Regions from separate parts of the Endozoicomonas gorgoniicola genome, predicted to be linked through region 2. Evidence: predicted binding sites of a transcription regulator. Region 2 holds the regulator's gene; the other holds the start of a gene.

Region 1 (4,909 bases), 360 kb from region 2:
ACGGTGATTTCCACTCCGGAAGGTATAATCAGCATGATTAATGGCCGGGCTGAAACCATGTTTGGGTTTGAGCAACAGGAACTGGTCAATATGCCTCTGCGATTATTGACCCCACTGAATTGCCGCTCTACACATCCCTTGCTGGGGGATCTTGGTGCCGTCAGCTGGGAGCATTTTTGCCTGACGGGCTTTGAGTCTCATGGTATTGATCGGGAGGGCAGGATCTTTCCTGTCGATATCACCAGCAATCCACTGGAAACCGATGATGGCCTGCTGATTTCTATGGTGGTCAGGGATATTACCGAGCGTAAGCGCATAGAGCGTGAATTGACGGAAGCCAAGGAGCAGGCAGAGCGTGCCAACCGTGCCAAAGGCTTGTTTCTTTCCAATATGAGCCATGAACTCAGGACACCGCTCAATGGTGTGCTGGGGTATACACAAGTGTTGCTGCAGGATCGGGAAGTCCGGGAAGGGCATGAGAAAAGCCTGCGAACCATTGAATCTAGTGGAAGACATCTGTTGTCTTTAATAAACGACATCCTTGACCTGACTAAGATCGAATCGAGCCAGATTGAGTTGCATCCGGTGACTATGGATTTGCGGGAAATGTTAGCCGATGTGCGGAACATGCTGCTGGAAAAAGCAAACAGTAAAGGATTGGTATTAAAGGTTGAATCGGCATCTGATTTGCCGTCCGTTATCGTGGCAGACGAAATAAAAGTACGACAGGTTTTGCTCAATCTGATGAGTAACGGGGTAAAATATACGAATTCGGGCTGGGTCAGAATGCTGGTTGAATTAAGCGGCAGATGTTTGCATTTTGCCGTAGAAGACACGGGTATTGGTATTGATGAATCGGGTTTGCAGCGGGTATTTGAACCTTTCAGGCAATTGAAATCTGAATATATGGCAGGAGGAACCGGGCTGGGGCTGGCGATCAGTCGACACCTGGTAGCAGCCATGGGGGGAGAGTTGACTGTATCGAGTGAGGTGGGCAAAGGCAGTTGTTTTGAGTTTACTATTCCTCTGGAAGCTGGAAACGTTAAAGACCTTCAGGGACGTTACCGGGTGCATCGCGACTCCTATTGTCCGGAATTGCCGGAAAGCTGGAAGGGGCAGTCAATTCTGGTGGTGGACGATATCGACAGTAACCGGGACATGCTGGCGCGTTTACTTGAGATTCCCGGATTTTCGGTGCAACAGGCCTGTAATGGTGCAGAAGCACTGGAAGCGCTTGATCAGAATGACTTCGTTATGGTGTTTATGGATATTCGCATGCCAGTACTGGATGGTATTGAGGCGTTGCGTCGTATCAGGCAAAGACCGCATGGGCGTCGAATAAAGGTGGTTGCTGTCACCGCCAGCGTCAGCCAGGAGGCACGCTCAGGGCTTCTCTCGAAAGGGTTTGATGGCTTTGTCGGTAAACCTTTTGATGCAGCCGGGTTGTACGAATTGATTGAAAGGCAGCTGGGCATAGAGTTCAAGCTGACTCGCAGCAAACAGATGTTGTCTGCCGACCTTGACGAGTTGATTGCAAAGCTGGGCAGAGACAAGCGAGAGCTGTTCACCCGGTGCCTGTGTGAAGCTGTTGAGATGGGGGATCTGGAATCCTTGCAGGAGCAGGTTAAGTCGTTTGGTGAGAATCGGGATTTTAACGAACTGAATCAATATATAGTGCAGTTGTGTGAAGCAATGGATCTTGAGCAGCTGGAATCTCTATTGAACAAGTTGAATGTGAGGGCTTAGGGAAGTAGCAGATAAAAATATCCCATCGCCATCCCCGCGAAGGCGGGGATCCACTACCGTGGTACTCTCTCCTTTACAAGAGCCGCCTTCGCGGGAATGACGGAGGCGCTGGTATGTTATTGAGTGCCGCTTCCCTTAGTAATGCTTACAGCTTCTGTTATCTGCACAACAGGCATAGTATAACTGTCTCTCACAACAGGACTCAGGAGATTGTAGTGACTGACAAATTATCCGATCTGGCTCTGCAACTGTCACTTGAGCTAGGCAGACAGTCATTGAAAATGGCGACTGCTGAATCCTGCACCGGCGGGTGGGTCAGTCAGGTATTAACGGCTATTCCGGGCAGCTCAGACTGGTTTGAAGGTGCAGTGGTCAGTTATTCCAATGCCATGAAACACCGGCTCCTCGATGTTCCCTGTGAGCTACTGGAAACATACGGTGCGGTCAGCCAGCCTGTTGTTGAACAAATGGCGCGTGGCGTTGCCATGAGCCTGAACGTTCCCGTCAGTATTGCCATCAGCGGTATTGCCGGTCCTGGCGGGGGTACCCGGGATAAACCGGTAGGCACTGTTCATATCGCATGGTATTGTCGGGAAAAAACCTTTTCCGAAGCCTTCCGGTTTGCAGGTGAACGGCAGCAGGTACGGGAGCAGTCTGTGGAGGTTGCGCTGTCCGAGCTTATCAGGCTTCTGCAATAATCGACAAATATACTGGACAAATATACATATAGTGTTTAAATATACAGTATGTGTAGCATTTATATTCGCCATGCCCTGCGCAGGCAAGCACTGAGGATGGAATCAGACAATGGATGAGAATAGAAAGAAAGCACTGGCAGCGGCTCTGAGCCAGATTGATCGCCAATTTGGTAAAGGTGCTGTCATGCGAATGGGTGATCAGAAGCAGGAGGCCATTCCCGCCATTTCTACAGGCTCCCTGCAGCTGGATATCGCTCTGGGTATTGGTGGTTTGCCCAAAGGCCGAATTGTTGAAATTTACGGACCAGAGTCCTCCGGTAAAACGACTCTGACTCTGAGTGCTATTGCTGAAGCCCAGAAGCAGGGTGCCACCTGTGCATTTGTCGACGCCGAACATGCCCTTGATCCTCAGTATGCCGGTAAGCTGGGGGTGAATGTTGATGACCTGTATGTATCCCAGCCTGATACCGGTGAGCAGGCTCTGGAGATTACCGACATGCTGGTTCGTTCCGGAGCGGTTGATGTCATTGTTGTAGACTCTGTTGCGGCGCTGGTGCCAAAAGCTGAGATCGAAGGCGATATGGGTGATTCCCACGTAGGCCTGCAGGCGCGCCTGATGTCCCAGGCATTGCGGAAACTGACCGGTTCCATCAAACAGACTAACTGCATGGTAATCTTCATTAACCAGATTCGTATGAAGATTGGTGTGATGTTTGGCAACCCGGAAACCACTACCGGCGGTAATGCCCTGAAATTCTACTCGTCTGTGCGACTGGATATTCGCCGTACCGGCGCAGTGAAGCAGGGCGATGAGATTATTGGTAATGAAACCCGGGTCAAGGTTGTTAAAAACAAGGTTTCACCTCCGTTCAAACAGGCGGAATTTCAGATTCTCTACGGCCAGGGTATTTACCACATGGGTGAGGTGATTGACCTGGGCGTGAAGTTGAAGCTGGTAGAAAAATCCGGTGCCTGGTATGCCTATAAAGGCACCAAGATTGGCCAGGGTAAGGCGAACGCCTGCAAATATCTGACAGAAAATCCGGAAATTGCAGATGAAATTGAAGTGCAGATTCGGGCCGAACTCCTGAATACAGATTCCGAGACAAAAGGTTCGGAAAAGGCAGGTCAGGAACAACTGTTAGCAGAATAATGCAGGAACTATCTGAACAGACACTTGTTGAACAGGGGCAAGCTGAACAGGATGTTCGCCGGGCAGCAATGGACTTGCTGGCCCGGCGTGAACACAGCTATTTCGAGCTGTCTTATAAGCTTCAAAAACGTTTTGCTCCTGAGCTTATCGAAAAGGCCTTGCAGAGACTGGTTAATGAAGGCTTGCAAAGTGATGAGCGTTTTACTGAAGCTTATGTTTATTCCCGCAGCAATAAAGGCTATGGCCCTGCACGTATTCGTAATGAATTGATACAGAAAGGCGTTTCACAGAGTCTGCTGGCGAACTATCTGTTTGACGATGATGACAAATGGTTTTCTGAAGCGAGCCGGCTAAAAGATAAAAAAATGGGAGAACAGAAAAAACTTTCACCAAAAGATCGTATGAAAGTATACCGCTTCCTTGCACAAAGAGGCTTTTTATCGAGTCATATCAATGCCTGCCTGGGATAAAATGTGCAGATTCATTTTTCCGCTCATGTCCTTTTTCCGCTCATGGCTGTTTGAGAGTTGATTCATGTCCTGTTGTTCCCGCTGTGGTTTTGAAGCGTCTTCCTGCTTTTGCCCGTCTCTGCCTGTACTCAGTTGTCAGCATCGGTTTTGCCTGTTAACCCATCCGGTAGAGTTTGCAAAAATCAGTAATACCGGAAAACTGGTCAGGACGATGCTTCCCGATACGCTGGTGGTTAACTGGAGCCGGGTTGAACCTTCAGAAGAGTTACTGACATTGCTGGATGACCCACATTGGGAGCCGGTTCTGTTGATGCCTGAAGCTTACGCTATCTACCAGCAAGCTGTTTATCCGCAAGGCGTGACTGAAGAGAAGGCAGCACCCTCCAAAAAACTGTTTATTCTGTTAGACGCCACCTGGCAGCAGGCACGGAAAATGTACCGGCAAAGCCCTTATCTGCACCGTTTACCCCTGATGTCGCTGAATAATGTGCCAGCATCGGGTTACAGTTTGCGCAGAAATCAACAGGCGGGTCATCTTTGTACCGCAGAGGTGGCGGCTGAAGTTCTGAAAAATGCAGGGATGCCCGAGGCTTCCCGCAGCCTTCATCAATCCGTGACTGACTTTTGTAACCATTACCGGCAGCTTCAGCTGGCGGGAAAGTTAAGCCAGTAAGTGCGTATTTATCAGGCTCTTTAAATAAAATGCACGCATAGATTGATATTTCCTGCTGATTCTATCGTCTGCTTCTATATAATGGCCGGTTTACTATTGCTATTTGAACCTCCCTGACGGAAGACCTGTATGAAAAGCTCTGAGATACGATCTGCCTTCCTTAACTTCT
Region 2 (4,909 bases):
CCGCACTGCAAGTACCGGCGTCTTCCTCGGCTGTTCCGGTTACTCTCTGCCTCCGAAAGAACGCTGCAAGAGTACCATCAACCTGGTACCGGGCGAAGAAGTTCAGGATGCTGATGATGAAAATGCAGAGGTTAACGCCTTGCGTGCCATGCATCGCTGTCCAAAATGCGCCACGGCGATGGAAAGCTACCTGATCGATGAAAAGCGTAAACTGCACGTTTGTGGTAATAACCCGGACTGCGATGGCTATGAGGTAGAGAAAGGTCAGTTCAAGATCAAAGGCTATGATGGCCCGATACTGGAGTGCGATAAGTGTGGCTCTGAGATGCAGCTCAAGAGTGGGCGCTTTGGTAAGTATTTTGGCTGCACCAACTCTGAATGCAAAAATACCCGTAAGCTGCTGAAAAGTGGTGAAGCCGCACCGCCCAAGATGGACCCGGTACCTATGCCCGAGCTGAAGTGTGTCAAGGTTGAAGACCACTACATCCTGCGTGATGGGGCATCCGGTCTGTTTCTGGCTGCCAGTCAGTTTCCCAAAAACCGCGAGACCCGTGCGCCGCTGGTGAGTGAGTTGATACCGCATCAGGCTGAGATTGATCCAAAATACCACTATCTGCTGGATGCTCCGCGTCAGGATTCGGAAGGCAATCCGGCCGTTATTCGCTATAGCCGCAAGACTAAACAACAGTACGTGATGTCAGAAACGGCTGGAAAGGCAACAGGCTGGAGCGCTACCTTCGAGGAAGGTAAGTGGGTTGAGAAGCAAACTAAAAAGCGTGCTGCTAAAAAAGCCTGAATGTCCTGATCCTGCGAAGCCTCTGCCACAACTGACGGAGGCTTTTTTTCTTCTGATGCCATTCATTAACGTGTTGATTTGTGTAAACAGGGATTATCATGTCGGACTGGTCTGCAAACACCAATAAAAGGTTACACTTTGCCCGTATTCAACTGAATGCCTGGGAGTCGGCTGAGCATCAGGAAGCCCCCGCTTTCAGGGAAGGTTTTCTACTGCAGCTGCAACTGGCCTGGCGATCTTTGCTGGCTGAAATCCTGGAATCCTATCGCGTTTCGTGTGATGTAGCGCCATCGTTTACTGAAGCCCTGTCGCTGATCAGGGAGAAGGGTGAAGCCGCTTCTGAGTTTACACAGTTGGAAGCCCTCTTAGATAACGGTTGGTTAAAACAGCTGGAAGTATACTGGCAGAATCTCTTTATTCCTTACCAGTATGAAGGGCTACCACAAGGCAACGGCTTGATTCAGTGGGTCAATCAGGAAGGAGAGGGTAATGACGCCATTCTGACTGTAGACGGTGGAAAGGACGGTTTGAAGCGATTTAAAGATCTGGTCGGACATTTCCGGAATTTCAACCTTGAATGGTAGTCAACACTGTTTGATCAATGTTATTGGTAGAATTTGACGTGTCTCTCATTTTTAATTTATCTTCCTGTCACCCACTTGAATTTTTCACTTTTATGATTCAGTCTGTTGTCTCGGTTAATACGGAGTGAATCTTTATGTCTGCATCGCCTCTGGAAATTGTTGAACTCAGGACGGGAGAAATCGTACTGCGTCGCAGTGACGAACCAGATGTTGAACCGCTGCTGACCCTTAAGTTTTCTGACGAGGCTCACAGATGCCTGCTGGAAGACTATCTGCAGGTGGCTAAAGCGATGTTTGATGCCGGGATGCTGGAGCTGGCAGCGGTTACCAGCCCATACCGGAATGAAGACGACACCTGCGAACACCGGGTGCTGCACTGACCCGCATTTTCCTCACAAGCTTTCAGGCCGCATCCCTGCTTCTGATGGTCAGGCAGTTACACTGCCCGCTGCGGGCAGCATCTTCGAGCCTGGAAAGGTCTTCCTGATCCATCTGGTTTATCCAGCTGATCACAGTATGGCTGGTGCCACAGGCAAGCGCTTGGAATGTGAGATCCAGTGGTTGTTTGCGGCTGGCACGGTTGAGTACCCTGACATTGCAGCTGCTGATACCCTCTGACTTTAGCCACTTAATGGTTTGGCTAGGATTGTTGTCAGACAGGATCAGGGTGAGCCAGCGCTGTTCTTCTTCGTTAGCCAGTTTGGACAGGACTGGGGATAGAAACAGTCCTGATTGCCATGCAGGGCCGGACAGAATCAATTCATTTACTCTGGGCTGGTCTGATTCCCTTGAATGAGTGACTGTGTGCGTTCGCATAAACTTCCTCCTCCACGAATGACATCAGTGCCTGATTACACCGACACTCAAGCCTTCAATGGCAAACAGGTCCTGAGTCAAATCAACGACAATGGTTTCGAACTCTTCGTTTTCAGGGTGCAGCAGTACGGTGTTCTTTTTTTTCTCAAAACGTTTTACGGTGACTTCGTCGTCAATGCGTGCCACAACTACCTGACCATTACGCACGTCAGTGGTCTTGTGAACCGCAAGCAGATCACCATCCAGAATGCCGATATCTTTCATACTCATGCCTTTTACACGCAGCAGAAAGTCAGCTCTGGGAGTAAAAAAGTCGCCTTTGAGTTGCAGGTGGTTTTCAATGTGTTCCTGCGCCAGAATCGGACTACCGGCAGCCACCTGACCAACCACCGGAAGACCGTCGGTATTGACCGTATCAGGAATACGAATGCCACGGGACGCTCCGGGGGTCATCTCAATAGCGCCTTTTCGCGCCAGGGCTCGCAGGTGTTCTTCGGCAGCATTAGGGGAGCGGAAACCGAATGTTTTGGCAATCTCGGCCCGTGTTGGTGGGAAGCCAGTACTTTCGATATGAGATTTGATGAGTTCCAGTATTTCAGACTGTCTTTTGGTGAGCTTAATCATGGTGGTTAATCTGTTTTTTTATACAGTGACTGTAATTATATACAGTAAATCTGCTGTTTCAAGCTGTATATCACTGATCGTATCTGTTTCGGTCTATTTTCTTGACAGCGATTATGTTTAAAACGAAAGTATTAAACAGCTGTTTAAAACTCGGAGAGTACAGGCATGGGACAGGGAGATACGGTTACAAAAATTCTTGATACGGCGGAAGCGCTCTTCGCTGAACATGGCTTTGCGGAAACTTCGCTAAGATCGATTACGGGCAAAGCCGGGGTTAACCTTGCAGCGGTCAATTATCACTTTGGGTCAAAGAAAGTCCTGATTCAGGCAGTGTTTGCCCGTTACCTTGACCCATTTGCAGCCAACCTGCAGAACAGTCTGGATGCTCTGGATGATGATGAGCCGCCTGAACTGGAGGCTGTGCTTAACCTGCTGGTTGACCAGATCATAGCGGTACAGCCGCGACATAATGATGACCTGTCGACCTTTATGAAACTGTTAGGGCTTGCCTACAGTCAGAACCAGGGACACCTTAAACACTATCTGACAGAAGCTTATGGCAAAGCTTTTCACCGCTACTATCTGTTACTGAAAAGTGCCTGTCCGACATTACCACCTGCCGAGATGTTCTGGCGTACCTACTTTATCCTGGGCTCTGCTGTTTTTACTATGTCTGGTGTGGAAACCCTGCAGTCTATTGCCAGACGCGATTTCGCGATAGAAGATTCTATGGTGACGATCCTGCGCCGCATGGTACCTTTTATGGCGGCAGGTCTGCGAGCGCATACCTGATATCACACACTGGATTGATAGTCTGGTTATGCCGATAACCGGATAGTGTTAAAAAAAGGCTGAATGATTGTGCATATAACGGTTCATATTCCCAGTCAGGAACTGATTCTGATTCAGGATGATGGTCAGTGGGTTCATTACCCGGTGTCTACAGCCAGTAAAGGTACAGGCCAGCAGGAAGGCAGCTGGCAAACTCCCCTGGGCCGGCATGTTGTTCGTGCCAAAATCGGGGGCGGCCTGCCACAACATGCCGTATTTGAAAGTCGTCGTTTTACCGGAGAAGTGTATTCTGAGGCGTTAAAGGCAAAGTATCCGGGTCGTAAAGACTGGATACTGTCGCGTATTATGTGGTTAAGTGGTCTGGAGCCGGGTTTTAATCGCCTGGGGAATGTCGATACCATGCGACGCTACATCTATATTCACGGTTCGCCGGATACTGCTGAAATGGGTAAGCCCGGTTCCAGGGGGTGTATAAGAATGCATGGAGCGGACATTATCGACCTGTATGACCGGATTCCTGCAGGTACGACGATTGATATTCTTGAGGATTAGTGTGGACTTTTCACAAAGCTATCTATGAGTTATCCAGGGGGCTATTAATGAAGCAAGGTGTTCTGATCGTTGATCTGCCGGGAACTGAGCTGACCAGTGCCGACCGGGATTTTCTGGCACATACTGGTATTGCCGGAGTGTTGCTGTTTGCACGAAACTATTCCAGTCGTGAACAGTTACACGCTTTGGTTCAGGATATACGACAGGTACGTTCCGACCTGATCATCATGGTGGATCATGAAGGTGGTCGGGTTCAGCGATTTAAGGAAGGGTTTGTGCGCTTGCCGGCAGCCGGGCAGCTGTCGCGTTACTATCAAAGAGATCCTCAGGGCGCATTGAAACTGGCCAGAGATACGGGCTGGCTGATGGCGTCGGAGCTACTGGCTATGGATGTTGATCTGAGTCTTGCACCAGTGCTGGATCTTGACCTTGGCAAAACGGATATTGTCGGGGATCGGGCATTTGGTTCGGAACCTGAACAGGTGATTCAACTGACAACCGCCTGGATTGAAGGCGTTCGGGAAGCTGGAATGGCCTGTGTGATAAAGCATTTTCCGGGTCATGGCAATGTTGACGGGGATTCTCATCAGGTACTGCCCCGGGATGATCGTTCTTTCGATGAGATTGCTGCCAGTGATATGCTGCCTTTCAGGGAAATCATAGAGCAGGGTGCCGATGCGGTGATGCCTGCCCATATTGTGTTTTCTGAAGTAGACGATCAGCCTGCCGGATTTTCCCGTCGCTG

The links. The regulator LexA, encoded in region 2, represses DNA repair genes until DNA is damaged. The targets are predictions, from matches to a motif close to TACTGTNTANNTANACAGTA.
Region 1: recA (recombinase RecA) is a predicted target of LexA. The motif match lies at 2,474-2,493, and genes of this name have one in related genera.

The regions. Positions count from the first base shown of each region.
Region 1 covers NZ_JAPFCC010000001.1:2,617,056-2,621,964, reverse strand. The annotation lists gene NX722_RS12065 (hybrid sensor histidine kinase/response regulator) at 1-1,746, shown strand, start outside; gene NX722_RS12060 (CinA family protein) at 1,962-2,444, shown strand; gene recA (recombinase RecA) at 2,554-3,597, shown strand; gene NX722_RS12050 (regulatory protein RecX) at 3,597-4,067, shown strand; gene NX722_RS12045 (tRNA-uridine aminocarboxypropyltransferase) at 4,132-4,740, shown strand; gene alaS (alanine--tRNA ligase) at 4,870-4,909, shown strand, end outside.
Region 2 covers NZ_JAPFCC010000001.1:2,260,618-2,265,526, reverse strand. The annotation lists gene topA (type I DNA topoisomerase) at 1-796, shown strand, start outside; gene NX722_RS10365 (DUF6586 family protein) at 895-1,380, shown strand; gene NX722_RS10360 (nucleoside/nucleotide kinase family protein) at 1,515-1,760, shown strand; gene NX722_RS10355 (hypothetical protein) at 1,783-2,196, opposite strand; gene lexA (transcriptional repressor LexA) at 2,221-2,820, opposite strand; gene NX722_RS10345 (TetR/AcrR family transcriptional regulator) at 2,986-3,612, shown strand; gene NX722_RS10340 (L,D-transpeptidase) at 3,676-4,164, shown strand; gene nagZ (beta-N-acetylhexosaminidase) at 4,212-4,909, shown strand, end outside.